One region of the Pseudomonas sp. B12(2026) genome, then DNA from elsewhere that is predicted to be linked to it. Evidence: predicted binding sites of a transcription regulator. Region 1 holds the regulator's gene; the other holds the start of a gene.
What was found. Region 1 encodes FliA, which starts transcription of late flagellar genes. Its sites were predicted from a motif close to CTAAAGTTTNNNNNNNNNNNGCCGNTAA; they were not measured.

Region 1 (14,651 bases):
GGTCGGCTGGAGCGCCTTCTGGCTGGCCTGCAGCCTGCTGCTGATCGCTGCCGTGGACGTGCCGTACCAGCTCTGGGACAACCGCCAGAAGCTGATGATGACCAAGCAGGAAGTGCGCGACGAGTACAAGGACTCCGAGGGCAAGCCGGAGGTCAAGGCCAAGGTCCGCCAGATGCAGCGCGAGATGGCGCAGCGGCGGATGATGCAGGCGGTGCCGGACGCCGACGTGGTGATCACCAACCCGACGCACTTCGCGGTCGCCCTCAAGTACGACCCCGGCGCCTCCGGCGCGCCGAAGCTGCTGGCCAAGGGCAACGACTTCATGGCGCTGAAGATCCGCGAGGTGGCCCAGGAGCACAAGATCACGGTGCTGGAGTCGCCGGCCCTGGCGCGGGCGGTGTACTACTCCACCGAGCTGGACCACGAGATTCCCGCCGGTCTCTACCTGGCCGTCGCCCAGGTGCTGGCCTATGTCTACCAGCTCAAGCAGTACCGCGCCGGCAAGGGCAAGCGCCCGGGGCCGATGCCGGACCTGCCGATTCCGCCGGATTTGCGGCGGGACGATTAGTGCGGTGTGTCCCGTTCCGACGGCTTGCGGGCTGTTTGTCAGCGCGATGCCTGGGTAGTATCGCGTCACCCTGATCAGCGCCAGGAGGCGCAGGAAACGCTATGGAAAGCACTGTTCGTGACCGGCGGATCGCCGCAGCTTCTCCCCTCATCTATCTGGCCCTCAGCCTTGCACTGCCCTGGTGGTCGTTGGTGGCGCTGGTGGTCGCCTACATCGCTCTGCGTCGGACTGCGCTCATCCTCACCCGCGAAGTGCTGTTGAAGATGCTCGACCTGTTGCTTTCCATCGTGCTGATCTCGCTCGGAGTAGGAGCGCTGGTCGCCGGGATGCAGGTGGTGGCCACGGACGGGGGCCTTCAGTGGCTCTTCCAACTGAATCGGCTGCTGATCAATCTGCTGTCGACACTGGCGCTGATCTACCTGGTGCTCAGCCTCGGTTTCACTTGCGTGCGGGCCTGGCGTGGGCAGTTGCATACGCCGAAGCTGTCGATGGGGATCATTGAGGCGCTGCGTGGGCGGCGAGTGACCGCTTCCTGATCGGATGCCCCCGGGAGCTCCCGGGGGCGTCAAAACCGCTCATTTCAGTTCGTAGGGTGGATAACGCGGAGCGTTATCCACCGTTTTGGCGTTGGTGTTTCTGCGTCGCTTCGGTATGTGCTGGGGCTTTTTGTTTCGCCCCCTCGGGCGACCTCCTTTGGCAAACGCCCCAAAGGAGGCAAAGGTCTCTGCCCCTGCATCCGGGTCCCGCTTCGCGGGACTTCCCTCGCTCCATCGGAGTTTCAGGGGCCCGCGTTGACGGGCCATCCCTGGCCCGACAACGCTCTCGCGGCATCCATGCCGCTCGACCCCTGAAACTCCGATTCCACTCGGCCTCCTGAAGGGGCGCTCCGGTGCGTGTGGATGTTTCTCTGGAAGTCTTCAAGAGCCAAAGCCCAAAGCACAGCGCACTCGGGATCTGCTCGTGTAGGAGCGGACCTTGTCCGCGAAGCTCTTGAGCGGGGCTGATCGCGGACAAGGTCCGCTCCTACAAAAGCCGCAGGTTCCCGTAGGAGCGGACTCCGTCCGCGATGTGCAGGTGCCGCGCCCGGATCACGGATGAGTCCGCAGAAACCCGTCAAGACCGGCTATTTCCGCTGCTTCGAAAAAGTTGGAACGCTTCCTGCTAAACCCCTGCAAACGCCCGCTCGGGCGTCAAAAGTTTGATCCGGCGGGCGCGAGTCCCGTCGCAGGGCAGGGGAGTCGAGGGTGGACCGCACGCAACTGATCAGCAACGTTCGCAGCAATCTGGCGGGCCTGGGCCGGGGCAACCTCGGCGTGCCGCTGCTGCTGCTGGCGATGCTGGGCATGATGACCCTGCCGATCCCGCCGTTCCTGCTGGACGTGCTGTTCACCTTCAACATCGCCCTGTCCATCGTCGTCCTGCTGGTCTGCGTGTACGCGCTGCGGCCGCTGGACTTCGCGGTGTTCCCGACCATCCTGCTGGTCGCAACCCTGCTGCGCCTGGCGCTGAACGTCGCCTCCACCCGCGTGGTGCTACTCCACGGCCATGACGGCCACGCCGCCGCGGGCAAGGTGATCCAGGCCTTCGGCGAGGTGGTGATCGGCGGCAACTACGTGGTCGGCATCGTGGTCTTCGCGATCCTCATGATCATCAACTTCGTGGTGGTCACCAAGGGCGCCGGGCGTATCTCCGAGGTGAGCGCGCGCTTCACCCTCGACGCCATGCCCGGCAAGCAGATGGCCATCGACGCCGACCTCAACGCCGGCCTGATCGAGCAGGCGGAAGCCAAGAAGCGCCGCGCCGAGGTGGCCCAGGAGGCCGACTTCTACGGCTCCATGGACGGTGCCAGCAAGTTCGTCCGCGGCGACGCCGTCGCCGGCCTGCTGATCCTCTTCATCAACCTCATCGGCGGCATCGCCATCGGCATGCTGCAGCACTCCATGGGCTTTGGCGACGCCGGCAAGGTCTACGCCCTGCTGACCATCGGCGACGGCCTGGTGGCGCAGCTGCCGTCGCTGCTGCTGTCCACCGCCGCGGCGATCATGGTGACCCGCGTGTCCAGCGCCGAGGACATGGGCCAGCAGGTCAACCGGCAGATGTTCGCCTCGCCCAAGGCGCTGGCCATCTCCGCCGCGATCCTGATCGCCATGGGCCTGGTGCCCGGCATGCCGCACGTTTCCTTCGTCGGCCTCGGTGGCCTGGCCGCCGGCGGCGCATACCTGATCTGGCAGCGCCAGCGCCAGGCGGCGCAGCAGGCCGCGCAGGAAACCCAGCGCCAGCAGGAGCTGCTGCCGGCCCAGCGCGCCCAGGAGTCCAAGGAGCTGGGCTGGGACGACGTGACCCCGGTGGACATGGTCGGCCTGGAGGTCGGCTACCGGCTGATCCCGCTGGTGGACCGCAACCAGGGCGGCCAGCTGCTGGCGCGGATCAAGGGCGTGCGCAAGAAGCTGTCCCAGGACCTGGGCTTCCTGATGCCGTCGGTGCATATCCGTGACAATCTCGACCTGCTGCCCAACGCCTACCGCCTGACGCTGATGGGCGTCAGCGTGGCCGAGGCGGAGATCTACCCGGACCGCGAACTGGCGATCAATCCCGGCCAGGTGTTCGGCAGCCTCAACGGCATCGCCGGCAAGGACCCGGCCTTCGGCCTGGAGGCGGTGTGGATCGAGGCGTCCCAGCGCGACCAGGCGCAGTCCCTGGGCTACACCGTGGTCGACGCCAGCACCGTGGTCGCCACCCACCTCAACCAGGTGCTGCACAAGCATGCCCACGAGCTGCTCGGCCACGAGGAAGTCCAGCAACTGATGCAGCTGCTGGCCAAGACCTCGCCCAAGCTCGCCGAAGAGCTGGTGCCGGGGATGATTTCCCTGTCGACCCTGCTCAAGGTCCTGCAGGCGCTGCTGCAGGAGCAGGTGCCGGTGCGCGACATCCGCACCATTGCCGAGGCCATCGCCAACGTTGCCGCCAAGAGTCAAGATCCCGCCGCCATGGTGGCCGCGGTTCGCGTCGCGCTGTCCCGCGCAATCGTGCAAACCATTGTGGGACTAGAGCCGGAGCTGCCTGTGATCACTCTGGAACCCAGGTTGGAACAGATATTGCTCAATAGTCTTCAGAAGGCCGGACAGGGCTCCGAAGACGGCATGTTGCTGGAGCCCGGAATGGCGGAAAAGCTGCAACGCTCGATGGTCGAGGCGGCGCAGCGCCAGGAAATGCTCGGCAAGCCGGCGATCCTGCTGGTGGCCGGCCCGGTCCGCGCGATGATGTCCCGGTTCGCGCGGATGGCGGTCCCCACCATGCACGTGCTGGCCTACCAGGAAATCCCGGACAACAAACAAGTCACCATTGTCGCCACCGTTGGGCAGCAATAGTCAGTAGTCGAATAGAGAGCACCGAGGTCGCAGGCCATGCAGGTAAAACGCTTCTTCGCCGCCGATATGCGTCAGGCCATGAAACTGGTCCGTGACGAACTGGGCCCGGACGCCGTGATCATCGGCAATCGCCGGGTGGCCGGCGGCGTCGAGCTGACCGCGGCGCTGGACTACCAGGCCCCGGCGGCGGCCAGCAAGCCGAACCCGGCGCTGGAAGTCGAACTGCGCAAGACCCAGGCGCGCATCGCCCAGGCCAAGGCCGAGCTGAGCGAGCCGGTCCGCGCCAGCGCGGCCGAGCGCAAGGACCGTCAAATGTACGACGCGCAGGCGCCGCGCCGCACGGCGGCCGAGACCCTGGCCGAAGCCATGGAGGCGCCGGCCGCACCGGCCGCCGCCAACGTCGGCCAGCAGGCCCTGGAAGCCATGCGCTTCGAACTCAACGGCCTGCGCGAACTGATCGAAGTGCAACTCGGCTCCATTGCCTGGAACCAGCTGCAGAGCCAGCGTCCGAAGCAGGCCAACCTGTGGCGCCGCCTGCAGCGCATGGGCCTGCCGGCGGACCTGTCGCGCAGCCTGCTGGAGAAGGTGGCGTCCATCGCCGACCCGAAGCAGGCCTGGCGCATGCTGCTGGCGCACCTGGCGCGCTCGATCAACACCCCGGAAAACGACCTGCTGGAGCAGGGCGGGGTGGTCGCGCTGGTCGGCCCGGCCGGCATGGGCAAGACCACCACCCTGGCCAAGCTGGCGGTCCGCTACGTGCTCAAGTACGGCGCGCAGAGCATCGCCCTGGTGTCGATGGACAACTTCCGCATCGGCGCCCAGGAGCAGATCAAGACCCTCGGCCGCATCCTCGATGTGCCGGTGGTCCTGGTCAGCCCGGGGCAGTCGCTGGTCCAGGCCATGGCGCCGCTGGCGCGCAAGCGCCTGGTGCTGATCGATACCGCCGGCCTGTCCGCCAACGATCCGGCGCTGCGCATGCAGCTCGAAGCGCTGGCCGCGCAGAGCCTCAACGTACAGAACTACCTGGTGCTGGCCGCGACCAGCCAGAGCCAGGTGCTCAAGGCGGCGTGGCAGAACTACCGCGCCTGCGGCCTGGCCGGCTGCATCCTGACCAAACTGGACGAGGCCGGCAGCCTCGGCGAGGCGCTCGCCCTGGCTATCGGCCGGCGCCTCCCGGTGGCCTACCTGGCGGACGGTCCGAAGATTCCGGACGACCTGCAGGTGGCGCGCAGTCACCAGCTGGTCAGCCGCGCGGTGAGCCTGCAGGCGCCGGAAGAGCCGAGCGAGGACGACATGGCCGACCTGTTCGCCGGCCTGTACCAGCGCGCCGGCTGAACGATTCGAAGAGCCCCGTGGTGGGGCGATGGGCGGCCGGCTTGGGCCGCCCGGCGAGGCGGATGCTCTGGGAGACGATCCGCGAGCGCCGGAAGCGGTAGAGCACCGCGGCCGGCAGGGCCGCAGCGCCAGGAGGCGCGGCGGCTGAATGACGAGACAGGGTATTGATATGGGCATGCATCCCGTTCAGGTAATCGCGGTCACCGGTGGCAAGGGTGGCGTCGGCAAGACCAATGTGTCGGTGAATCTGGCACTGGCGCTGGCCGACCTCGGCCGGCGAGTCATGCTGATGGACGCCGACCTGGGCCTGGCCAACGTCGACGTGCTGCTGGGCCTGACGCCCAAGCGCACGCTGGCCGACGTCATCGAGGGCGAATGCGATCTGCGCGACGTGATCCTCCAGGGGCCCGGCGGCATCCGCATCGTCCCGGCGGCCTCCGGGACGCAGAGCATGGTGCACCTCACGCCGATGCAGCACGCCGGCCTGATCCAGGCCTTCAGCGATATCAGCGAGAACATCGACGTGCTGGTGGTGGACACCGCCGCCGGCATCGGCGACTCGGTGGTGAGCTTCGTCCGCGCGGCGCAGGAAGTGCTGCTGGTGGTCTGCGACGAACCGACCTCGATCACCGACGCCTACGCCTTGATCAAGCTGCTCAACCGCGACTACGGCATGACCCGCTTCCGCGTGCTGGCGAACATGGCGCACAGCCCGCAGGAGGGCCGCAACCTGTTCGCCAAGCTGACCAAGGTCACCGACCGCTTCCTCGACGTGGCGCTGCAGTACGTCGGCGCCATCCCCTACGACGAGTCGGTGCGCAAGGCGGTGCAGAAGCAGCGTTCGGTGTACGAGGCGTTCCCGCGCAGCAAGGCGTCCCTGGCCTTCCGGGCGATCGCGCAGAAGGTCGACAGCTGGCCGCTGCCGGCCAATCCGCGCGGGCACCTGGAGTTCTTCGTCGAACGCCTGGTGCAGCATCCAGCCACGGGACCCGCCGCATGATGCCGGCCTCTGGAGCGCGTATGTACAGCAAGGCGCAGGCACAGAATTCCCAGGACCAGCTGATCCAGCGCTACGCGCCGCTGGTCAAGCGGATCGCCTACCACCTGCTCGGCCGCCTGCCCGCCAGCGTGCAGGTCGAGGACCTGATGCAGGCCGGCATGATCGGCCTGCTGGAAGCGGCGAAGAAATACGACGCCGGCAAGGGCGCGAGCTTCGAGACCTACGCCGGCATCCGCATCCGCGGCGCCATGCTCGACGAGGTGCGCAAGGGCGACTGGGCGCCGCGCTCGGTGCACCGCAACACCCGCATGGTCAGCGACGCGATCCGTACCGTCGAAGCGAGAACCGGCCGCGACGCTAAAGATCAGGAAGTTGCTGCCGAACTCAATATGAGCCTCGAGGATTATTACGGCATCCTCAGCGACACCCAGGGCAGCCGGCTGTACAGCTTCGACGATCTGCTGCAGGACGGCGAGCAGGGCAGCGGCCTGGCCGAAGACGCTTCGCACCAGGTCAACGAGCCCGCCCACGGCCTGGAGGACGAACGCTTCCAGGCGGCGCTCGCCGACGCCATCACCAAGCTGCCCGAGCGCGAGCGGCTGGTGCTGGCGCTGTATTACGACGAGGAGCTCAACCTCAAGGAGATCGGCGAGGTGCTCGGCGTCAGCGAGTCGCGGGTCAGCCAGCTGCACAGCCAGTGCGCGGCGCGCCTGCGGGCGCGTCTGGCGGAGTGGCGCGCGCACTGAGCTTCGGGTAGTTTCGCGGCGGCATTTTCTGTAGGAAATGCTCGCAGGAGTTTCGAATTCTCTGGGTGACGTCCCTTTGACGTCCCCGCACGGCACGAGCGCATGACGCTCGATGAATTGACGGCACGCCCGCCAGGACGTGCCTGGTATCGATGGAGGTCGGTTTGGACAAGAATATGAAAATTCTCATCGTGGACGACTTCTCCACGATGAGGCGCATCATCAAGAACCTCCTGCGGGACCTGGGGTTCACCAACACCGCGGAAGCCGACGACGGCACCACCGCGCTGCCGATGCTGCACAGCGGCAACTTCGATTTCCTCGTCACCGACTGGAACATGCCCGGCATGACCGGCATCGACCTGCTGCGCGCGGTTCGCGCCGACGAGCGCCTCAAGCACCTGCCGGTGCTGATGGTCACCGCCGAGGCCAAGCGCGACCAGATCATCGAAGCGGCCCAGGCCGGGGTCAACGGCTATGTGGTCAAGCCTTTCACCGCTCAGGTGCTGAAGGAAAAGATCGAGAAGATTTTCGAGCGGGTCGGCGGCTGAGGCTGGCCAAGAGGGCGTCATGGATCTCGTCAACGAATCCGCGGGTGACTTCGAGTCGACCCTGAAAAAACACGCGCGCGAATTGGTCGACTGCCTCGATCGCGGTGAAGTGCAGACCGCCGTGCAGCTGATCTCCGAACTCACCCAGGCGCGCGATCGTGGGCTCTACCAGGAAGTCGGCAAGCTCACCCGCGAGCTGCACAACGCCATCGTCAACTTCCAGATCGATCCGAATTCCCGCCACGCCGAGGAAATGTCGCAGATCGCCGACGCCACCGACCGCCTGTCCTACGTGGTGACCATGACCGAGAGGGCGGCCAACCGCACCATGGACCTGGTGGAGGAGTGCACCCCGGTGGTCTCGCACATCGAGAACGAGGCCAAGGCGCTGCAGGAAGACTGGTCGCGCTTCATGCGCCGCGAGCTGGGCGCCGATGCCTTCCGCGACCTCGCCAAGCGCGTCGAGCAGTTCCTCTACAGCAGCGCCCAGGACAGCCGCAAGCTGTCCGCGCACCTCAACGACATTCTTCTGGCGCAGGACTTCCAGGACCTCACCGGGCAGGTGATCAAGCGCGTCACCAAGCTGGTCACCGAGGTCGAGACGAACCTGGTCAAGCTGGTCTGGATGGCCGGCCAGGTGGACCGCTACGCCGGCATCGAGCATGACCACGAGGGGATGCGCGAGGCGGTGGAAAAAGAAAGATCGTCCAAGGGTGAAGGTCCGCAGATCGCTGCCGATACAAGAAAGGACGTCGTATCCGGTCAGGACGATGTCGACGACCTGTTGTCCAGCCTAGGTTTTTGAGTGTCGTTGACACTGTAGGGAGCACCGAATGAGCTTCGACGCCGATGACGAGATCCTCCAGGACTTCCTGGTGGAGGCCGGCGAGATCCTCGAGCAACTGTCCGAGCAACTGGTTGAGCTGGAAAGCCGCCCGGATGACATGGACCTGCTCAACGCAATCTTCCGTGGGTTCCACACCGTCAAGGGCGGGGCGGGCTTCCTCCAGTTGAACGCGCTGGTGGAGTGCTGCCACATCGCCGAGAACGTGTTCGACATCCTGCGCAAGGGCGCGCGCCGCGTGGATGCCGAGCTGATGGACGTGGTCCTGCAGGCGCTGGACACCGTCAACGTGATGTTCCAGCAGGTGCGCGATGCGGAAGAGCCGACCCCGGCCACGCCCGAGCTGCTGGCCGCGCTCTCGCGCCTGGCCGAGCCGGCTGGCGACGAACCGGCCGCGGCACCGCCGGCCGCCGAGCCCGAGCCTGCTGCGCAGGCTCCCGCCGCCTACGGCGACATCACCGACGCCGAGTTCGAGCAACTGATGGACGCCCTGGAGCCGGCCGCCGCCGAGCCCGCGCCCGCGGCGGATGCCGAAGCGGCCTCCGACGACGACATCACCGACGACGAATTCGAAGCGCTGCTCGACCAGCTGCACGGCAAGGGCCAGTTCGGCGGCGCCAAGGAGCCCGCCAGCGCCGCCCCCGCCGCGAGCGCGCAGGCACCGGCCGCCGGCGACGAGATCAGCGACGACGAGTTCGAAGCGCTGCTCGACCAGCTGCATGGCAAGGGCCAGTTCACCGGCGCCAAGGAAGAGCCGGCTGCCGCCCCGGCCGGGAATGCCGCCGCCCCCGCCGCCGCTGGCGACGACAACATCACCGACGACGAATTCGAGGCGCTGCTCGACCAGCTGCACGGCAAGGGCCAGTTCGGCGGCGCCAAGGACGAGCCGGCCGCCGCCGCTCAACCGGCCGCCAAGCCCGCTGCCAAAGCCGCCGCTCCCGCGCCGCAGCCCAAGCCCGCCGCCGCGCCGGCTCCGGCCGCCGCCAAGCCCGCCGAGGCCGCCCGCGCCGCGCATCCGGACAAATCGGCCAGCGAAGCGGAAACCACGGTGCGCGTGGACACCGCGCGCCTCGACGACATCATGAACATGGTCGGCGAACTGGTGCTGGTGCGTAACCGCCTGGTGCGCCTGGGCGCCAACAGCGGCGACGAGGCGATGGCCAAGGCCGTGTCGAACCTCGACGTGGTCACCGCCGACCTGCAGTCGGCGGTCATGAAGACCCGCATGCAGCCGATCAAGAAGGTCTTCGGCCGCTTCCCCCGGCAGGTCCGCGACCTGGCGCGCCAGCTGAAGAAAGAGATCAACCTGGAGCTGATCGGCGAAGAAACCGACCTGGACAAGAACCTCGTCGAGGCCCTGGCCGACCCGCTGGTGCACCTGGTGCGCAACGCGGTGGACCACGGCATCGAAGGCCCGGACGAGCGCGAGGCTGCCGGCAAGTCGCGCTCGGGCAAGGTGGTGCTGTCCGCCGAGCAGGAGGGCGACCACATCCTGCTGTCGATCTCCGACGACGGCAAGGGCATGGACCCGGACGTGCTGCGCGCCAAGGCGGTGGAGAAGGGCCTGCTGGAGAAGGACGCCGCCGACCGCCTCTCCGAGTCCGACTGCTACAACCTGATCTTCGCCCCGGGCTTCTCGACCAAGGCCGAGATTTCCGACGTCTCCGGCCGCGGCGTCGGCATGGACGTGGTGAAGACCCGGATTTCCCAGCTCAACGGCATCATCAACATCTACTCGGCCAAGGGCCAGGGCTCGAAGATCGTCATCAAGGTGCCGCTGACCCTGGCGATCATGCCGACCCTGATGGTGATGCTGGGCGACCAGGCCTTCGCCTTCCCGCTGGTGAACGTCAACGAGATCTTCCACCTCGACCTGTCCAACACCAACGTGGTCGACGGCCAGGAAGTGGTGATCGTCCGCGACAAGGCCCTGCCATTGTTCTACCTCAAGCGCTGGCTGGTGCCGGGCGCGCAGTATGACGAGCCGGGCGAGGGCCATGTGGTGATCCTCTCCGTGGGCACCCAGCGCATCGGCTTCGTGGTCGACCAGCTGGTGGGCCAGGAAGAGGTGGTGATCAAGCCGCTGGGCAAGATGCTGCAGGGCACGCCGGGCATGGCCGGGGCGACCATCACCGGGGACGGGCGCATCGCCCTGATCCTCGATGTGCCGAGCATGCTCAAGCGCTACGCACGGCGTATCTGATTTCGGCGCGCGGGGACGCCCGCGCGCGGCAAGGCTTTATTCAGGAGTGTCTATGGTTGTCAAAGTCCTGGTGGTGGACGATTCGGGATTCTTCCGCCGCCGTGTCTCGGAGATTCTGTCCGCCGACCCGCAGATCCAGGTGGTCGGTACGGCCACCAACGGCCGCGAGGCGATCGATCAGGCGCTGGCGCTCAGGCCCGACGTGATCACCATGGACTACGAGATGCCGCTGATGGACGGCATCACCGCCGTGCGGAGCATCATGCAGCGCTGTCCGACGCCGGTGCTGATGTTCTCCTCGCTGACCCACGAGGGCGCGCGGGTGACCCTGGACGCGCTGGACGCCGGCGCCGTCGATTACCTGCCGAAGAACTTCGAGGACATCTCGCGCAACCCGGACAAGGTGCGCCAGCTGCTGTGCGAGAAGGTCCACACCATCGCCCGCAGCAACCGCCGCTTCGCCGCCTACGCCACCACCACCCCGATGCCCGCGCCGGCCGCCGCCAGCGCCGCGCGCCATGCCGCGCCGGCCTCCGCCGGCAGCCCCGCGCCCGCCGCGCCGGCGCCGTCCGCCGCCCCAAAGCGTAAGCCCTACCGGCTGGTGGCCATCGGTACTTCCACCGGTGGGCCGGTGGCGCTGCAGCGGGTCCTGACCCAGCTGCCTGCCAACTTCCCCGCGCCGCTGGTGCTGATCCAGCACATGCCGGCGGCATTCACCAAGGCCTTCGCCGAGCGCCTGGACAAGCTCTGCCGGATCACCGTCAAGGAAGCCGAGGACGGCGACCAGCTGCGCCCCGGCGTGGCCCTGCTGGCCCCCGGCGGCAAGCAGATGATGATTGACGCGCGCGGCTCGGTGCGCATCCTCCCCGGCGATGAGCGGCTGAACTACAAGCCCTGCGTCGACGTGACCTTCGGCTCCGCCTCCAAGGCCTACGGCGACAAGGTGCTGGCGGTGGTCCTCACCGGCATGGGCGCCGACGGCCGCGAAGGCGCGCGGATGCTCAAGCAGAGCGGCAGCCAGGTGTGGGCGCAGGACGAGGCCAGCTGCGTGATCTACGGCATGCCGATGGCGATCGCCAAGGCCGGCCTCGCCGACGCGGTGTACGGCCTGGACGATATCGGCCGCCACCTCACCGAGGCCTGCGGCTGATGGATGTGCTCAGCCTGGTCGGCCTGATCCTCGCGCTGGTCGCCATCATCGGCGGCAACTTCCTCGAGGGCGGGCATGTCGGCGCGCTGGCCAACGGCCCGGCGGCGCTGATCGTGGTCGGCGGCACCCTGGCCGCCGCGCTGCTGCAGACCCCGGTGCCGGTGCTCAAGCGTTCGGTGAACCTGCTGCGCTGGATCATCCTGCCGCCCAGGGTCGACCTGGTCGGCGGCATCGGCCATGTGGTCGGCTGGAGCATGACCGCGCGCAAGGAGGGCCTGCTGGGCCTGGAAAGCGTCGCCGACGCCGAGCACGACCCCTTCGCGCGCAAGGGCCTGCAACTGCTGGTGGACGGCACCGAGCCGGAAGCCATCCGCAGCATTCTCGAAGTCGACCTGTACAACCAGGAAAGCCGCGACCTGGCGGCGGCCAAGGTGTTCGAAAGCATGGGCGGCTACTCGCCGACCATCGGCATCATCGGCGCGGTGATGGGCCTGATCCACGTGATGGGCAACCTCGCCGACCCCAGCCAGCTGGGCGGCGGCATCGCCGTGGCCTTCGTCGCCACCATCTATGGCGTGGGCCTGGCCAACCTGCTGCTGCTGCCGGTGGGCAACAAGCTCAAGAGCATCGTGCTGCGCCAATCCTGCTACCGCGAGATGCTGATGGAGGGCCTGCTGTCCATCGCCGAGGGCGAGAACCCGCGCTCCATCGAACTGAAGCTGCAAGGCTTCGCCGGCTGAGGAGGGGACGCCAATGCCTCGCCGCCGCCGCCACGAGGAACACGAGAATCACGAACGCTGGCTGGTGTCCTACGCGGACTTCATCACCCTGCTGTTCGCCTTCTTCGTGGTGATGTACTCGATCTCCTCGATCAACCAGGGCAAGTACAAGATCCTCTCGGAAACCCTCACGGGCGTGTTCAACCAGCCCGACCGCGCGGTCCGCCCGATCCCCGTCGGCGAGGAGCGGCCGCGCACCCAGCAGCCGGACCAGTCGCTGAACGAACCGATGGACGAGGGCCAGCCCCAGGGCAGCCCGGACACCCTGGAGCAGATTTCCGAGAGCATGCGCCAGGCGTTCGGCGAGCTGATCAAGAGCGACCAGGTCAGCGTGCGCGGCAACGAGTTCTGGATCGAGATCACCCTCAATTCCAGCCTGTTGTTCCCCAGCGGCGATGCGATTCCCAACGACGCCGCCTTCGGCATCATCGAGAAGGTCGCCGGAATTCTGGCGCCTTACCGCAACCCGGTGCACGTCGAAGGCTTCACCGACAACGTGCCGATCCACAACGCCCAGTACCCGACCAACTGGGAACTGTCGGCGGCCCGCGCCGCGAGCATCGTGCGCATGCTCGCCCAGGACGGGCTGGACGCCGGCCGGCTGGCGGCGGTGGGCTATGGTGAATTCCAGCCGGTGGCGGACAACGCGACGGCGGAAGGGCGCGCGCGCAACCGCCGGGTGGTGCTGGTGATCTCCCGCAACCTGGAGGTGCGCCGCAGCGTCAGCGGCGTGGGCAGCGGCAAGGCGCAGGCGGACCCGGCGCTGCGACATGCTGGCACGCAACCTGCACCGGTGCTTGCCGGTGAGGCGCCCGCGGGCGGCGCCGTCAATTCTTCGTCATCGGCGGCAGGGCAATGAAAGTGAGCAGCATGAAAACCCTGAGCCGATCCTCGGTCAGCGCGGAGCGAGCACTATGAAAGTCTGGGCGGTAGCCAACCAGAAAGGTGGCGTCGGCAAGACCACATCCTCCATCGCCCTGGCGGGCCTGCTGGCCGACGCCGGCAAGCGCGTGCTGATCGTCGACCTCGACCCGCACGGCTCGATGACCAGCTATTTCGGCCATGACCCGGACACCCTGGAGCACAGCGTGTTCGACCTGTTCCTGCACCAGGGCAGCGTCCCCGAGGGGCTGCCGGAGCAACTGCTGCTGCCGACCAGCCACGAGAACATCCGCCTGTTGCCGTCGAGCACCGCGCTGGCCACCCTGGAGCGCCAGTCGCCGGGGCAGAACGGCCTGGGCCTGGTGATCGCCAGGAGCCTGGCGCAGCTGTGGAACCAGTTCGACCACGCGATCATCGACAGCCCGCCGCTGCTCGGCGTGCTGATGGTCAACGCGATGGCGGCCAGCCAGCACCTGGTGATCCCGGTGCAGACCGAGTTCCTCGCCCTCAAGGGCCTGGAGCGCATGGTCAACACCCTGACGATGGTCAACCGCTCGCGCAAGCAGGCGCTGCCGTTCACCATCGTGCCGACCCTGTTCGACCGCCGCACCCAGGCTTCGCTGGGCGCACTGCGGGTGCTGCGCGACACCTATCCCGACACGCTCTGGCAGGCCTTCGTGCCGGTGGACACCAAGCTGCGCGACGCCAGCCGCCACGGCCTGGTGCCGTCGCGCAACGATGCCAACAGCCGCGGGGTGATCGCCTACCGCGCGCTGCTCAAGCATCTGCTGGCACAGTTGCCGGCGGCGCAGGTGGCCTGAGCATGGCCGGCCTCGAACAAAGAATCCGACGAGAGCGTTCAAGTCTCGCTGCTGCACGGCCGATAGGCTGGAAAGTCCCCTTGCGCGGTCATCACCCATGAGTCGTTCCGTTACCGCCACGCGTCCCCAGCTTGCGCTGCAGTCCTACCTGGACGCGCTGCTGCAGGATGCCTTCGTAGACTTCGCCGACGAGCCGGCGGCGCCGGTTGCCGCGCCCGTTGCGCCGGCGCCGGTCGCCCTGGCCAGTGCCGAGCCGCTGCCGGCGGTCGTCGTCGAGCCCCAGCCGACCCTGGTGGAGCCGCAGCGCGACAGCATCAGCCTGGACGAATTCGAAGCCGCGGTGCTCGAAGAGCAGGTGCGCGATGCGCGCCTGAGCCTCGCCCGCGAGCCCGCCGCGCCGCCGG
Region 2 (14,651 bases), 370 kb from region 1:
GCCACCTGCGCCGGGTCGTCGATGATGATCTTGTAGCGGCGCTGCGCCGCTTCGCCCAGGGTCGCGCCGATGAAGGTGTGCAGCTGCTCGATGTAGTCCGACGCGCTGCGCGGGCCGGTGAGGACCAGCGGGAAGGGCATGTCCTGGTTGTCCGGGTGCATCAGGATGCCCAGCAGGTAGAGGAACTCCTCCGCCGTGCCGACGCCGCCGGGGAACACGATGATGCCGTGGCCGACGCGGACGAAGGCTTCCAGGCGCTTCTCGATGTCCGGCAGGATCACCAGTTCGTTGACGATCGGGTTCGGCGCCTCGGCGGCGATGATGCCCGGCTCGCTCAGGCCCAGGTAGCGGCCTTCGGTGTTGCGCTGCTTGGCGTGGCCGATGGTGGCGCCCTTCATCGGCCCCTTCATCACGCCCGGCCCGCAGCCGGTGCAGACGTCGAGGCTGCGCAGGCCCAGCTCGTGGCCGACCTTCTTGGTGTACTTGTATTCGTTGGTGCTGATCGAGTGGCCGCCCCAGCACACGACGATCTTCGGCTCCGCCCCCGGACGCAGCGCGCGGGCATTGCGCAGCAGGTGGAAGAGGTAGTCGGTGATGCCGGCGGAGCTGTCCAGGTCGATGCGCCGGCTGTCCATTTCGTTCTGGGTGTAGACGATGTCGCGCAGGGCGCTGAACAGCATCTCGCGGGTGCTGGCGATCATCTCGCCGTCGACGAAGGCGTCGGCCGGGGCGTTGAACAGTTCCAGGCGCACGCCGCGTTCCTGCTGGTGGATCTGCAGTTCGAAGTCGCGGTAGGCCTCGAGGATGTTCTTGGCGTTGTCGATCCGCGTGCCGGTGTTGAGGATGGCCAGGGCACACTGGCGGAAGAGCGTGTAGCTGCTGCCCGAGCCCGCTTCGCTGAGCTGGTGCACTTCACGTTGGGAAAGGGTTTCGAGGCTGCCCTTGGGGCTAACCGAGGCACTGGTAACCGGTCTTGGGGACATTCTGCATTCCATGACGAGGATGCCGGCCGCCGCAAGGCAGGGCATCCGGAAAATCGGTACGGTCGTTCGCTGTTCGGCACGGCGCAGCGGGGATCGTCCGGCCGCTCGCGGTGCTCCAGAGTCTCTGACAAGCAAATGACCGAAACTGCTTCCACGATCGCCGCCCGTGGCGACGCTCGTGCAGGTCAGTATGCCTGGGATGCGCGGCCCCGGGCGCCCGCGCGCAAGGAAAAACCCCGCCAGAGGGCGGGGTTTTTCGAAGATCGCAGACTCAGTCCTTGCGCTGCGGCGAGAGCAGCTCGACCTTGTAGCCGTCCGGGTCCTCGACGAAGGCCAGGATGCTGCTGCCGTGCTTCATCGGACCGGGCTCGCGGGTGATCTTGCCGCCACGGGAGCGGATGTCGTCGCAGGCCTTGTAGACGTCCGCCACTTCCAGGGCGATGTGGCCGTAGCCGGTGCCCAGCTCGTACGTGTCCACGCCCCAGTTGTAGGTCAGCTCGATCACGCTGTTCTCGTCTTCGCTGCCGTAGCCGACGAAGGCCAGGGTGAACTGGCCGTCCGGATAATCCTTGCGGCGCAGCAGGGTCATGCCCAGGACTTCGGTGTAGAAGGCGATGGATTTGTCCAGGTCGCCGACGCGCAGCATGGTGTGCAGCAGTCTCATCGATTCTTCCTCATCAGGCGCCCCGGATGCGGGGCTGATAAACACGAACCCCGGCTCGTGGCCGGGGTTCGTTGTTCTTTTGTAGGAGCGAGCTTGCTCGCGAACCGGGCAAAAAGCAAAAGCTTCGCCAACTCGCGCCTACCCGGGAACCGCTCAGAACAGCTTGCGGCCCTTGTTCGCGGCGATGCGCATGCGCAGCGCGTTGAGCTTGATGAAGCCGGCGGCGTCAGCCTGGTTGTAGGCGCCGCCATCTTCCTCGAAGGTCGCGATGTTGGCGTCGAACAGCGAGTCGTCGGACTTGCGGCCGACCACGATGACGTTGCCCTTGTACAGCTTCAGGCGGACCACGCCGTTCACGTACTCCTGGGAGGAGTCGATCATCTGCTGCAGCATCTCGCGCTCCGGGCTCCACCAGTAGCCGGTGTAGATCAGCTTGGCGTAGCGCGGCATCAGCTCGTCCTTCAGGTGAGCGACTTCGCGGTCCAGGGTGATCGACTCGATGGCGCGGTGCGCCTTGAGCATGATGGTGCCGCCGGGGGTCTCGTAGCAGCCGCGGGACTTCATGCCGACGTAGCGGTTCTCGACGATGTCCAGGCGGCCGATGCCGTTGGCGCCGCCGATGCGGTTCAGCTCGGCGAGCACCTGGGCCGGAGTCATGTCCTTGCCGTCGATGGCGACGATGTCGCCCTTGCGGAAGGTCAGCTCGATGTAGGTCGGGGTATCCGGAGCCTTCTCGGGGGAAGTGGTCCAGCGCCACATGTCCTCTTCGTGCTCGGTCCAGGTGTCCTCCAGCACGCCGCCTTCATAGGAGATGTGCAGCAGGTTGGCGTCCATGGAGTACGGCGACTTCTTCTTGCCGTGGCGCTCGATCGGGATGTTGTGGGTTTCGGCGTAGTCCATCAGCTTCTCGCGGGACAGCAGGTCCCACTCGCGCCAGGGAGCGATCACCTTGACGCCCGGCTTGAGCGCGTAGGCGCCCAGTTCGAAGCGCACCTGGTCGTTGCCCTTGCCGGTGGCGCCATGGGAGATGGCGTCGGCGCCGGTCTCGTTGGCGATCTCGATCAGGCGCTTGGCGATCAGCGGACGGGCGATGGAAGTACCCAGCAGGTACTCGCCTTCGTAGATGGTGTTGGCACGGAACATCGGGTAGACGAAGTCGCGGACGAACTCTTCGCGCAGGTCCTCGATGTAGATCTCCTTGACACCCAGCGCCTTGGCCTTGGCGCGGGCCGGCTCGACCTCCTCGCCCTGGCCCAGGTCGGCAGTGAAGGTCACCACTTCGCAGTTATAGGTATCCTGCAGCCACTTCAGAATTACCGAGGTGTCCAGGCCACCGGAATACGCCAGGACTACCTTCTTCACGTCCGCCATGCCACTCAACTCCACGGGGTTGTCACGAAAGGGATCGATTCTACTGCCCGCCCAGGATAATTTACAGAGGCGCGACAGCTTTAGACGACAAAGCGACAAATACTATCGTCGGTGCGACTCGCCGCCGCAGGCTCAGCTCTTCGGCGCGGGGCTGGCGGCAGGCGCTGGGGCCGCGCCGGCCGTCGAAGCCTCCGGCGTGGCGGGCGCCGCCGACGCCGGGGCGGCCGGCGTCTCCTCGGCAACCGGCCCGCGGGACAGGCTCACCGCCACCCGGCGATTGCGCGCCCGGTTGGCCTCGGAGTTGTTCTTCACCAGCGGATAGCGCTCGCCATAGAAGCGCACGGTGATCTGCGATTCCGGCACGCCATTGGCCTTGAGGTACTCCATCACCGCGACGGCGCGGCGGCGCGAGGCGTCGCGGTTGGCCAGGCGATTACCGCTGTTGTCGGAATGGCCGTCGAGCTCGATGCGGTTCACGCTCGGGTCGGCCTTCAGGTATTGCAGGATGATGTCCAGCCTGGCGCGGCCCGAGGCGTCGAGCTCGGTGCCGCCGCCGGGGAAGCCGATCTGGCCCTGCCGGACCTGGTCGAAATTGACCGGCAGCATCTTCGCCGAGCAGTCCTGGAACTGCGCGTAACCGGCGGCGAAACGCGTCGGCAGCAGGCGCACCAGCAGGTTCTCGCCGTCGCGGGTGCGGTGGCGGACTTCCGGCGTGCGACCTTCCAGCAGGCCGTTGAGCAGGCGCCCGGCCTGCTGCTGGCTGCTGTTGAAGGGCACGTCGCCGCCGCCGACCTGCACCGAACCGAGGTTCACGTCGCCCAGCCCCGGCCGCCACGGCGGCGCCGCCGCCAGCAGGGTCGCCGAGCCGCTGCCGAGCCAGCCCCGCTGGGGCTTGAGGCGGAAGGTCGGCTGCTCGCCGGCGCGCCAGACGAACTCGCCCAGGCCGAAGCCGGCCACGCTCTGCGACAGGCGGCACTCGAACGGGTCGCCCGCCACCGTCCATTCGGCGCTTTCCAGGCGCGGCTGGAAGGTCAGCCCCCAGGCCGGAAGGCTGGCGCAAAGGGCGAGCAGGAGCAGGGAGGGCTGGCGCACGATGGCTTCCACACAGATAAAAAGGCGTCGCGAGAAACTATCGGCCGGGCTCGGCAAAACTTGATAGCGAGTGCCGGCGGCGGCCTTTTCCGGTAGCATTTCACCCTCTTCCCGCTGCAACCGCCTTCCTGGAATCCGCATGTCCGACCGCCTGACACTCCTGCGCCCCGACGACTGGCACATCCACCTGCGCGACGGCGCCGCGCTCGCGCAAACCGTCGGCGACGCCGCCCGCACCTTCGGCCGCGCCATCATCATGCCGAACCTGGTTCCGCCGGTGCGCAACGCCGCCGAAGCCGACGTCTATCGCCAGCGCATCATCAAAGCCCGTCCGGCCGGCAGCCGCTTCGAGCCGCTGATGGTGCTCTACCTCACCGACCGCACCAGCGCCGAGGACGTCCGCGCCGCCAAGGCCTCGGGCTACGTGCACGCGGCCAAGCTGTACCCGGCCGGCGCCACCACCAACTCCGATTCCGGCGTGACCAGCATCGACAACATCTTCCCCGTGCTCGAAGCCATGGCCGAAGTCGGCCTGCCGCTGCTTGTGCACGGCGAGGTGACCCGCGCCGAAGTCGACGTGTTCGACCGCGAGAAGCGCTTCATCGACGAGCACCTGACCCGCGTGGTCGAGCGTTTCCCGAGCCTGAAGGTGGTCGTCGAGCACATCACCACCGGCGATGCCGCGCAGTTCGTCACGGCCGCCCCGGCCAACGTCGGCGCCACCATCACCGCGCACCACCTGCTGTACAACCGCAACCACATGCTGGTCGGCGGCATCCGCCCGCACTTCTATTGCCTGCCGATCCTCAAGCGCAACACCCACCAGGAAGCCCTGCTGGATGCGGCGACCAGCGGCAATCCGAAGTTCTTCCTCGGCACGGACTCCGCGCCCCACGCGCGCCACGCCAAGGAAGCCGCCTGCGGCTGCGCCGGCTGCTACACCGCCTACGCCGCCATCGAGCTGTATGCCGAGGCCTTCGAGCAGCGCAACGCGCTGGACAAGCTGGAAGCCTTCGCCAGCTTCCATGGCCCGGACTTCTACGGCCTGCCGCGCAACAGCGACCGCATCACCCTGGTGCGCGAGGAATGGAATGCCCCGGCGGCGTTGCCGTTCGGTGATCTCGAAGTGGTTCCGCTGCGTGCCGGCGAGAAGCTGCGCTGGCGCCTGCTGGAGACCGAGGCATGAGTGACGAGAACGAAATCTTCGAAGAAGAACTCGACGGTTCCTTCCCGCCGGGCCCGCGCCACCCGATGGCGCGCCGCTTCCGTGGCTACCTGCCGGTGGTGGTGGATGTCGAGACCGGCGGCTTCAACTGCGCCACCGACGCGCTGCTGGAAATCGCCGCCGTCACCATCGGCATGGACGAAAGCGGCTACCTGTTCCCGGAACACACATACTTCTTCCGCGTCGAGCCCTTCGAAGGCGCCAACATCGAGCAGGCGGCGCTGGAGTTCACCGGCATCAAGCTGGACCACCCGCTGCGCATGGCCGTGCAGGAAGAGCAGGCGCTGACCGAGATCTTCCGTGGCGTGCGCAAGTCGCTGAAGTCCAACGGCTGCAAGCGGGCGATCCTGGTCGGCCACAACAGCAGCTTCGACCTCGGCTTCCTCAACGCCGCGGTGAACCGCAGCGGCGTGAAGCGCAACCCGTTCCACCCCTTCTCCAGCTTCGACACCGCCACCCTCGCCGGCCTCGCCTACGGCCAGACCGTGCTGGCCAAGGCCTGCCAGACCGCCGGCATCGAGTTCGACAACCGCGAGGCACACTCGGCGCGCTACGACACCGAGAAGACCGCCGAGCTGTTCTGCGGCATCGTCAACCGCTGGAAGGAGTTCGGCGGCTGGATGGAAGACGATCACTGATCGTCTGCCCACCTGCATGAAAAAGCCCCGCCGAAGCGGGGCTCTTTCATGACCAACCGGCCTTACAGCTTGCTGGCGTGCTGGGCCAGGTAGGCGGCAACGCCTTCGGGCGAGGCGGTCATGCCGCTGTCACCCTTCTTCCAGTTGGCCGGGCAGACTTCGCCGTGCTCTTCGGTGAACTGCAGGGCATCGACCAGGCGCAGCAGCTCGTCCATGTTGCGGCCCAACGGCAGGTCGTTGACGATCTGCGAACGCACCACGCCATTCTGGTCGATCAGGAAAGCGCCGCGGAACGCGACACCCTCGGCGGACTCGACGTCATAGGCCTTGGCGATTTCATGGGTGATGTCGGCGGCCAGGGTGTACTTGACCGGGCCGATGCCGCCCTTGTCCACCGGGGTGTTGCGCCAGGCGTTGTGGGTGAAGTGGGAGTCGATGGATACGCCGATGACTTCGACGTTACGGGCCTGGAACTCGGGGATGCGGTGGTCTAGGGCGATCAGTTCGGACGGGCAGACGAAGGTGAAGTCCAGCGGGTAGAAGAACACCAGGCCGTACTTGCCCTTGATGGCTTCGGACAGCACGAAGCTGTCGACGATCTCGCCGCTGCCGAGGACGGCGGCTACGTTGAAGTCGGGAGCTTTCTTACCTACGAGTACGCTCATTCCATGTCTCCTTCGGTGGTGAGGACTTGAGGGAGTGCAAGATGCCCTGCCCGGCGCGAGGCGGCCGGATCCACGGGCTATCCACTCCAGTGGGCCGGTCATGATACACCGCCGTTTTCCGCCGCGCCCAGCGCATCCCCCCGTTCGCTCGCCAAGGGTAAGTCATTGACGGACATGACCATTTGTCTGGCCATGGAAAAGCCAGTCCAGCAAATTTTGACAATCATTCTCATTAAGATTAGTATCGCTTCCAACAACCCATCAGCGAGCCGTAGTGCAACCATGTACGTCTGCCTCTGCCAAGGTGTCACCGATAGCCAGATCCGCGATGCAATCTACGAAGGTTGCTGCAGTTACCGCGAAGTGCGTGAAAGCACCGGCGTCGGTACCCAGTGCGGCAAGTGCGCCTGCCTCGCCAAGCAGGTCGTCCGCGACACCCTGGGTGAACTGCAGAGCGCGCAGCCGATGAACTACTCCCTTGCCTACACGGCAGGCTGATCGACCCGACCTGCGGTCAGTTCGGCGGCAATTCAAAAAAAACCGGGCCAAGCCCGGTTTTTTTGTGTCTGGAATTCAGCGTCTTAGCGCCGGGTTGCGGAACCAAAGCATTCGCATTCATATTCCTTTTCATAAGGAATTCAAGTACTTACTTTTGACAGCCGGTTATATGGGAGCCACACTTTCAGACTCTCCCACTCCACACGGCAGGACTCCGGCATGAAAGGCGACAAGAAAGTCATCCAGCACTTGAACAAGGTCCTCGGCAACGAGCTGATCGCGATCAACCAATACTTCCTGCACTCGCGCATGTGGAACGACTGGGGCCTGAAGCGCCTCGGCGCGCACGAGTACCACGAATCCATCGACGAGATGAAGCACGCAGACAAGCTCGTCGAACGCATCCTGTTCCTCGAAGGCCTGCCCAACCTGCAGGACCTGGGCAAGCTGCTGATCGGCGAGAACACCCAGGAAATGCTGCAGTGCGACCTCAACCTGGAACTCAAGGCCGCCAAGGACCTGCGCGACGCCATCGTGCATTGCGAAAGCGTGCATGACTACGTGAGCCGCGACCTGCTCCGGCAGATCCTCGAGTCCGAGGAAGAGCACATCGACTACCTGGAAACCCAGCTGGGCCTGATCCAGAAGGTCGGCCTGGAGAACTACCTGCAGTCGCACATGCACGAAGACGACTGACAGGCCAGCGGCACCGGCGCGGTTGTGGACGCCGGTGCCCTCCCCTCCTAGACGTTCGCCTGCGGCGGGCGGCGCACCAGTGACGCCTTGAGCACCAGCCCGGCGCACAACCCCACCACCACCAGCAACGACAGACGCAGCCCCACGTGTTCGGCGAGGAAGCCGATCAGCGGCGGCCCCATCAGCAGCCCCCCATAGCCGAACGACGCCACCGCGGCCACGCCGCTGGAAGGCTCGACGCCCGGCCGGTTGCCCGCCGCGCCGATCAGGATCGGCACCACCACCGACAACCCCGCACCCACCAGGGCGAAGCCGGCGATGACGCCAGCCACCCAGGGGCTGAACAACGCCAGCAGCATGCCCGCACCGGCCAGCAGCGCCAGGTTGCGCACCAGCGCCTCGTCGGCGAAGCGCACACGCAGGCGGTCGCCGAACAGACGGCCGAGCACCATGGTCGCGGAGAACGCAGCGAAGCCCAGCGCCGCCAGGCGCTCCGACGCGCCCATCACCTGATGCAGCAGCAAGGCGCCCCAGTCGGCAACCGCGCCTTCCGAGACGAACGCGCACAGCGTCAGCAGCCCGAGACCGACCAGCGCCGGCGGCGGCAGGCGCCAGCCGCGTCCGGCCGGTGTCGGCTCCTCCGCGGGCTGCGGACGGCCCTCGAACAGATGGCGGGCGAAGAACGGCAGGAACACCACCGCCAGCACCGCCACCAGGGTGAAATGCCAGATCGGCGCCAGCCCGGCGAAGACCGACGCGCCGACGGCGCCGACCAGTCCACCGAGGCTGTACATGCCGTGCAGGCTGGAAATGCAGGGGCGTCCGAGACGCCGCTCCACTTCCACCGCCTGGGTGTTCATCGCCACGTCCATGCAGGCGAAGCTCAGGCCGACGATCAGAAGCCCCGCCGCCAGCTCCCAGACATTGCGCATCAGCCCCAGCAGCGGGAAGCAGGCCATCAGCGCCAGGCCGAAGGCGACGGTCACCGCCCGGCTGCCATAGCGGCGCACCAGGGCGCCGGCGAAGACGAACGCCAGCATCGCGCCAACGCCCGCGCCCAGCAGCGCCTGGCCGAGCTGCTGCTCGTCCGCCCCGGTCATGCTCTTGAGCGCCGGAACCCGGCCCATCACGCTGCCATGCACCATCCCGCCCATGGCGAAGCAGTAGCCGCAGGCCCGGCGCGCGGCACTGGCCCGCGATTGCTCAGTCATTCCTTTCTTCCCAAAAAACAAAGCCCCGCCGAAGCGGGGCCTTGTGCGACAGCACGAAAGACTCAGGCGCTGGCCTTGTCCACCGCTTCCTTGATCATCGGTTGCAGCTCGCCCTTCTCGAACATCTCGACCAGGATGTCGCTGCCGCCGACCAGTTCGCCACCGACCCACAGTTGCGGGAAGGTCGGCCAGTTGGCGTACTTGGGCAGGTTCGCGCGGATTTCCGGATTCTGCAGGATGTCGACATAGGCGAACTTCTCGCCACACGCCATCAGCACCTGCGCGGCGCGGGCCGAGAAGCCGCACTGCGGAGCGTTCGGCGAGCCCTTCATGTACAGCAGGACGGGGTTGTTGGCGATCTGTTCTTTGATGGTATCGATGATATCCATGAAGTTCCTCGGCTGAACTATCAGATACTGACCCGGCAGCGCCACGGGCGGCGTCTGGCCGGCACGGTTGCGCGCATTGTACTGCAAAGCCGAGCGTAGCGCTCGGCTTTGCAGAGGCACTGCGACAGCCTGTCAGGCCGCTTCGACCTCCACCGGCACGCCGTTCAGCGCGGTGTTGCCGGAGAGCGCGTCGAGATGGCGCTCGTCGGTCAGGTCATTGGCGCTGACCCCGCCCTGCTCGCGGGCGATCGATAGCTGCACGCCCGGCCGCCCGTGCCCCCAGCCGTGGGGCAGGCTGACCACCCCGGCCATCACTTCGTCGCTGGCCGCCACCTCGATCTCGATACTGCCGACCCGCGAGCGCACCCGCACCCGCTGGCCGTCCACCAGGCCGCGCGCCGCCAGGTCCCGTGGGTGCATGAGCAACTGGTGGCGCGGCTTGCCCTTCACCAGGCGGTGATAGTTGTGCATCCAGGAGTTGTTGCTGCGCACATGGCGACGGCCGATCAGCAGCAACTGGTCCGCCGCCGGCGCCTGGGTGCCGGCGAAGCGGCGCAGGTCGTCCAGCAGGATCGGCGGCGCGGCCTCGACGCTGCGGCTGGCGGTTTTCAGGCGCGCGGAGAGGTTCGGCCGCAGCGGGCCGAGGTCCAGCCCGTGGGGATGCTCGCGCAGCAGCACCAGGTTGAGCTTGTGCTCGCTGGCGTCGCCATAGGGGCCGAAGCGCAGGCCCATCTCGATCATCTGCTCCGGTGCCAGGGTCGGCTTGAGCTCGGTGCCCGTGTGCGCGGCGTAGGCCATGGCCAGGCCGACGAAGATTTCCCAGTCGTGCAGCGCGCCCTCCGGCCTGGGCAGCACCGCCTCGTTGAAGCGGGTGACGTTACGTACCGCGAAGAGGTTGAAGGAAGTGTCGTAGTGATCGTGCTCCAGCGGCGCGGTGGGCGGCAGGATCAGGTCGGCGTAGCGGGTGGTCTCGTTGACGTAGAGGTCGATGCTGAGCATGAACTCCAGACCGTCCAGCGCCTGCTCCAGGCGCCGCCCATTGGGCGTGGACAGCACCGGGTTGCCCGCCACCGTGACCAGCGCGCGGACCTGCCCTTCGCCCCCGGTGAGCATCTCCTCGGCCAGCGCCGCCACCGGCAGCTCGCCGCCGTACTCCGGCAGGCCGGACACCCGGCTCTGCCAGCGGTTGAAGGCGCCGCCGGAAGTCGTTGCCACCAGATCCACCGCCGGCGTGGTGCACAGCGTGCCACCGACGCGGTCGAGGTTGCCGGTGAGCAGGTTGACCAGTTGCACCAGCCACTGGCACAGGCTGCCGAACACCTGGGTGGAAACGCCCATGCGGCCGTAGCAGACGGCCTTGTCGGCGGCGGCGAAGTCCCGCGCCAGCTGGCGGATGACCTCCGCCGGCACGCCGCAGCGCTCGGCCATCGCCTCGACCCGGAACGGCTTCAGCGCCTCGCGCACGGTCTCCAGGCCGGTCACCGGCAGATGGCTCTCGCGGGTCAGTCCTTCGCCGAGCAGCGTGTCGAGGATGCCCAGCAGCAACGCGGCATCCTCGCCCGGGCGGACGAACAGGTGCTGGTCGGCGATCGCCGCGGTCTCGGTGCGCCGCGGGTCGACCACCACCAGGCGCCCGCCGCGCTTCTGCACCGCCTTCAGGCGCTTCTCCACGTCGGGCACGGTCATGATGCTGCCGTTGGAGGCCAGCGGGTTGCCGCCGAGGATCAGCATGAAGTCGGTCTGGTCGATGTCCGGGATCGGGATCAGCAGGCCGTGGCCGTACATCTGCTGGCTGACCAGGTGGTGCGGCAACTGGTCGACCGAGGTCGCCGAGTAGCGGTTGCGCGTCTTCAGCTGGCCGAGGAAGTAGTTGCTGTGGGTCATCAGCCCGTAGTTGTGCACGCTGGGATTGCCCTGGTACACCGCGACGGCGTCGTTGCCGTGGCGCTCGCGAATCTCCGCCAGGCGCGTGGCGACCAGCTCGAAGGCCTCGTCCCAGCCGATCGGCTGCCATTCGTTGCCGACGCGGCGCACCGGCTGGCGCAGGCGGTCCGGGTCGTTCTGGATGTCCTGCAGCGCCACCGCCTTGGGGCAGACGTGGCCGCGGCTGAAACTGTCCTGTGGATCGCCCTTGATCGAGAGGATGCGCTCGCCCTCGGTCTCGATGGTCAGGCCGCAGATGGCCTCGCACAGATGGCACGCACGGTGGTGGAGGGTCTTGCTCATGGCTCGCCTCGTCGTTGTTGTCGCCGGGCGCTCGTGGCGCGCCGGTCGTCTTGTCGAGCGAGCACTATGGATCGGACCCGGCCTGGACGCCACTGGCGTCAGTCGGGTGAATTGGCAGGCATCACAGCAGGGGATGATCGATACAAGCGCGGGAGTCCGGAGCTCACTCCCGCACAGGCGCCGGTGAGATTGCCTCACCGGCACGGCAACATCACTGGATGCTCTTGATCGAGCCCTTGTTGCCGGTCACTTTCACGTCGACCTTCTTGAAGATGAAGTAATCGTTGACGCTCACTTCATAGCGCGGCGCGACGATCAGGTCGGAGCCGGAGCTCTTCACGGCCTTGTAGGCGGCAGCGGCCTTGACGCCGGCAACCGGATCGAAGGAAGCCAGCCCCAGACCGCCGGACTCGCCGCCATAGGTCACGCCGTCGGCGTATTGGGAGTCGCCGCCGAACTTGATGAAGCCGAAGAGGATATTGACCTGCGACTGACCGCTGATCTTCTCGCCCACACTGACGTTCGCTTTCAGGTCCGTCTTCACGTCGCCGGCAACCGGGGCGACCGGCTGGCTGATGCTGTAGCTGGTGCAACCACTGGCGGTGGCAATGACCGCAGCGATGGCAGAGGACATCCAGAACTTCTTCATGAACAACTCCTTAGGGGATAACACGGATACGCCACCTTCTGATGGCGGCGAAAAGCTACCAATCGCCCCCTGGCCGGGTATGTAGTCCGCCTCCCCCGGGGACGTAGGAAACCTCCCAGAGCCATGATCTGTACGGAACTTGCGTAGATGCGTAATTTCCTTATAGGATCGCGCCTTCCCCTTTTTCCGCTCCATGCGGTCCCGCCGCAGGTTCAGCCCGTTTTTTCTCACGAAATCCGGTCGGTACCTCGGCCCGATTCCGAGAATCAGCAGTAGGTACGAACCATGAGCGCACGGCACTTCCTCTCGATGCTGGATTACACGACCGACGAACTCCTCGGTCTGATCCGCCGCGGCAGCGAGCTGAAGGACCTGCGTGACCGAGGCGTGCTCTACGAGCCGCTGAAGAACCGCGTGCTGGGCATGATCTTCGAGAAGGCCTCGACCCGGACGCGGATTTCCTTCGAAGCCGGCATGATCCAGCTCGGCGGCCAGGCCATCTTCCTCTCCCCGCGCGACACCCAGCTGGGCCGTGGCGAGCCGGTCGCCGACGCCGCGCGGGTGATGTCGCGGATGGTCGACGCGGTGATGATCCGCACCTTCGCCCACAGCAACCTGATCGAGTTCTCGGAAAACTCCCGCGTGCCGGTGATCAACGGCCTGTCGGACGACCTGCACCCCTGCCAGCTGCTGGCCGACATGCAGACCTTCCATGAACACCGCGGCAGCATCGCCGGCAAGACCGTGGCCTGGATCGGCGACGGCAACAACATGTGCAACAGCTACATCGAGGCGGCCATCCGCTTCGACTTCCAGTTGCGCGTCGCCTGCCCGGAGGGCTACGAGCCGAACGCCGCCCTGCTGGCCCTGGCCGGCGAGCGCGTGAAGGTCGTGCGCGACCCGCGCGAAGCGGTGGCCGGCGCGCACCTGGTGAGCACCGACGTGTGGGCCTCCATGGGCCAGGAAGACGAAGCGGCCGCGCGCATGCGCCTGTTCCAGCCATATCAGGTAACACGAGCGCTGCTCGATGGCGCGGCGGCGGATGTACTATTCATGCACTGCCTGCCGGCCCACCGTGGCGAAGAGATCAGCGAAGACCTGCTGGACGATGCGCGCTCCGTGGCCTGGGACCAGGCGGAAAACCGTCTGCACGCCCAGAAGGCCCTGCTCGAACTGCTGGTCGAGCACGCCCACTACGCCTGATGGCCTGTCCATGGTCCGCCCGCGATTGCCCGGGCCGCGTTGGAATCAGGGAAAATGCTCATGCAGCAGGCGTAAACTGCGCGTTTCTACCTGATTCCGCCTGGCCTGGACTGCGCCCGGCGAGATTCTGAACAGGCTCTACGTTCGATGACAAAATCGCTGCTGCTCAACCTCGACGATCTTTCCTGTGGCTATGAACAGCAGCGTGTGGTGCAAGGCGTCAGCCTGCACCTGAACGCCGGCGACATCGGCTGCCTGCTCGGCCCCTCGGGCTGCGGCAAGACCACCACGCTGCGCGCCATCGCCGGCTTCGAGCCGGTGCAGAGCGGCCGGATCGAGCTGGCCGGCGAAGTCATTTCCCGCCCCGGCTTCACCCTGTCGCCGGAGAAGCGCCGGATCGGCATGGTGTTCCAGGACTACGCGCTGTTCCCGCACCTCTCGGTGGCCGACAACGTCGCCTTCGGCATCCGCAAGCACCCCGGGCGCGAACGCATCGTCGACGAGCTGCTGCAACTGGTGAAGCTCGACGCCCTGGGCCAGCGCTACCCCCACGAACTCTCCGGCGGCCAGCAGCAACGCGTGGCCCTGGCCCGCGCGCTGGCGCCGCAACCGCAGCTGCTGCTGCTCGACGAACCCTTCTCCAACCTCGACGTGGAGCTGCGCCGCCAGCTCAGCCACGAGGTGCGCGACATCCTCAAGGCACGCGGCACCAGCGCGATCCTGGTCACCCATGACCAGGAAGAAGCCTTCGCCGTCAGCGACCACGTCGGCGTGTTCCGCCACGGCCGGCTGGAGCAGTGGGACACCCCGTTCAACCTCTACCACGAACCGCAGACGCCCTTCGTCGCCAGCTTCGTCGGCCAGGGCTATTTCATTCGCGGGCAGATGCACGGGACCGATGCGGTGCAGACCGAACTGGGCCTGCTGCGCGGCAACCGTGCCTACAGCCTGCCCGACGGCAGCGCGGTGGACGTGCTGCTGCGGCCGGACGACCTCGTGCCAGCCGGCGACGGCGCATTGAAGGCGCGAATCATCGGCAAATCCTTCCTCGGCGCGGCGACCCTGTATCGCCTGCAATTGCCCACCGGCACCCAGCTGGAATCGCTCTTCCCCAGCCACGCCGATCACGAGCCGGGCGATG

Region 2: the regulator FliA is predicted to act here: its motif matches at 4,148-4,175, upstream of AC3B6A_RS20760 (flagellar protein MotY).

Annotation. Positions count from the first base shown of each region.
Region 1 is NZ_CM173430.1:4,079,264-4,093,914, reverse strand. It holds gene flhB (flagellar biosynthesis protein FlhB) at 1-568, shown strand, start outside; gene AC3B6A_RS18900 (hypothetical protein) at 670-1,104, shown strand; gene flhA (flagellar biosynthesis protein FlhA) at 1,813-3,936, shown strand; gene flhF (flagellar biosynthesis GTPase FlhF) at 3,973-5,271, shown strand; gene fleN (flagellar synthesis regulator FleN) at 5,441-6,271, shown strand; gene fliA (RNA polymerase sigma factor FliA) at 6,268-7,017, shown strand; gene AC3B6A_RS18875 (chemotaxis response regulator CheY) at 7,194-7,568, shown strand; gene AC3B6A_RS18870 (protein phosphatase CheZ) at 7,588-8,373, shown strand; gene AC3B6A_RS18865 (chemotaxis protein CheA) at 8,402-10,615, shown strand; gene AC3B6A_RS18860 (protein-glutamate methylesterase/protein-glutamine glutaminase) at 10,668-11,765, shown strand; gene AC3B6A_RS18855 (flagellar motor protein) at 11,765-12,505, shown strand; gene motD (flagellar motor protein MotD) at 12,519-13,403, shown strand; gene AC3B6A_RS18845 (ParA family protein) at 13,459-14,247, shown strand; gene AC3B6A_RS18840 (CheW domain-containing protein) at 14,345-14,651, shown strand, end outside.
Region 2 is NZ_CM173430.1:4,453,741-4,468,391, forward strand. It holds gene ppnN (nucleotide 5'-monophosphate nucleosidase PpnN) at 1-983, opposite strand, end outside; gene gloA (lactoylglutathione lyase) at 1,255-1,647, opposite strand; gene AC3B6A_RS20755 (argininosuccinate synthase) at 1,801-3,018, opposite strand; gene AC3B6A_RS20760 (flagellar protein MotY) at 3,151-4,110, opposite strand; gene pyrC (dihydroorotase) at 4,250-5,296, shown strand; gene rnt (ribonuclease T) at 5,293-5,973, shown strand; gene AC3B6A_RS20775 (peroxiredoxin) at 6,036-6,638, opposite strand; gene AC3B6A_RS20780 (bacterioferritin-associated ferredoxin) at 6,921-7,136, shown strand; gene bfrB (bacterioferritin BfrB) at 7,356-7,832, shown strand; gene AC3B6A_RS20790 (MFS transporter) at 7,880-9,043, opposite strand; gene grxD (Grx4 family monothiol glutaredoxin) at 9,106-9,432, opposite strand; gene AC3B6A_RS20800 (molybdopterin oxidoreductase family protein) at 9,565-11,658, opposite strand; gene AC3B6A_RS20805 (hypothetical protein) at 11,870-12,307, opposite strand; gene argF (ornithine carbamoyltransferase) at 12,593-13,510, shown strand; gene AC3B6A_RS20815 (ABC transporter ATP-binding protein) at 13,658-14,651, shown strand, end outside.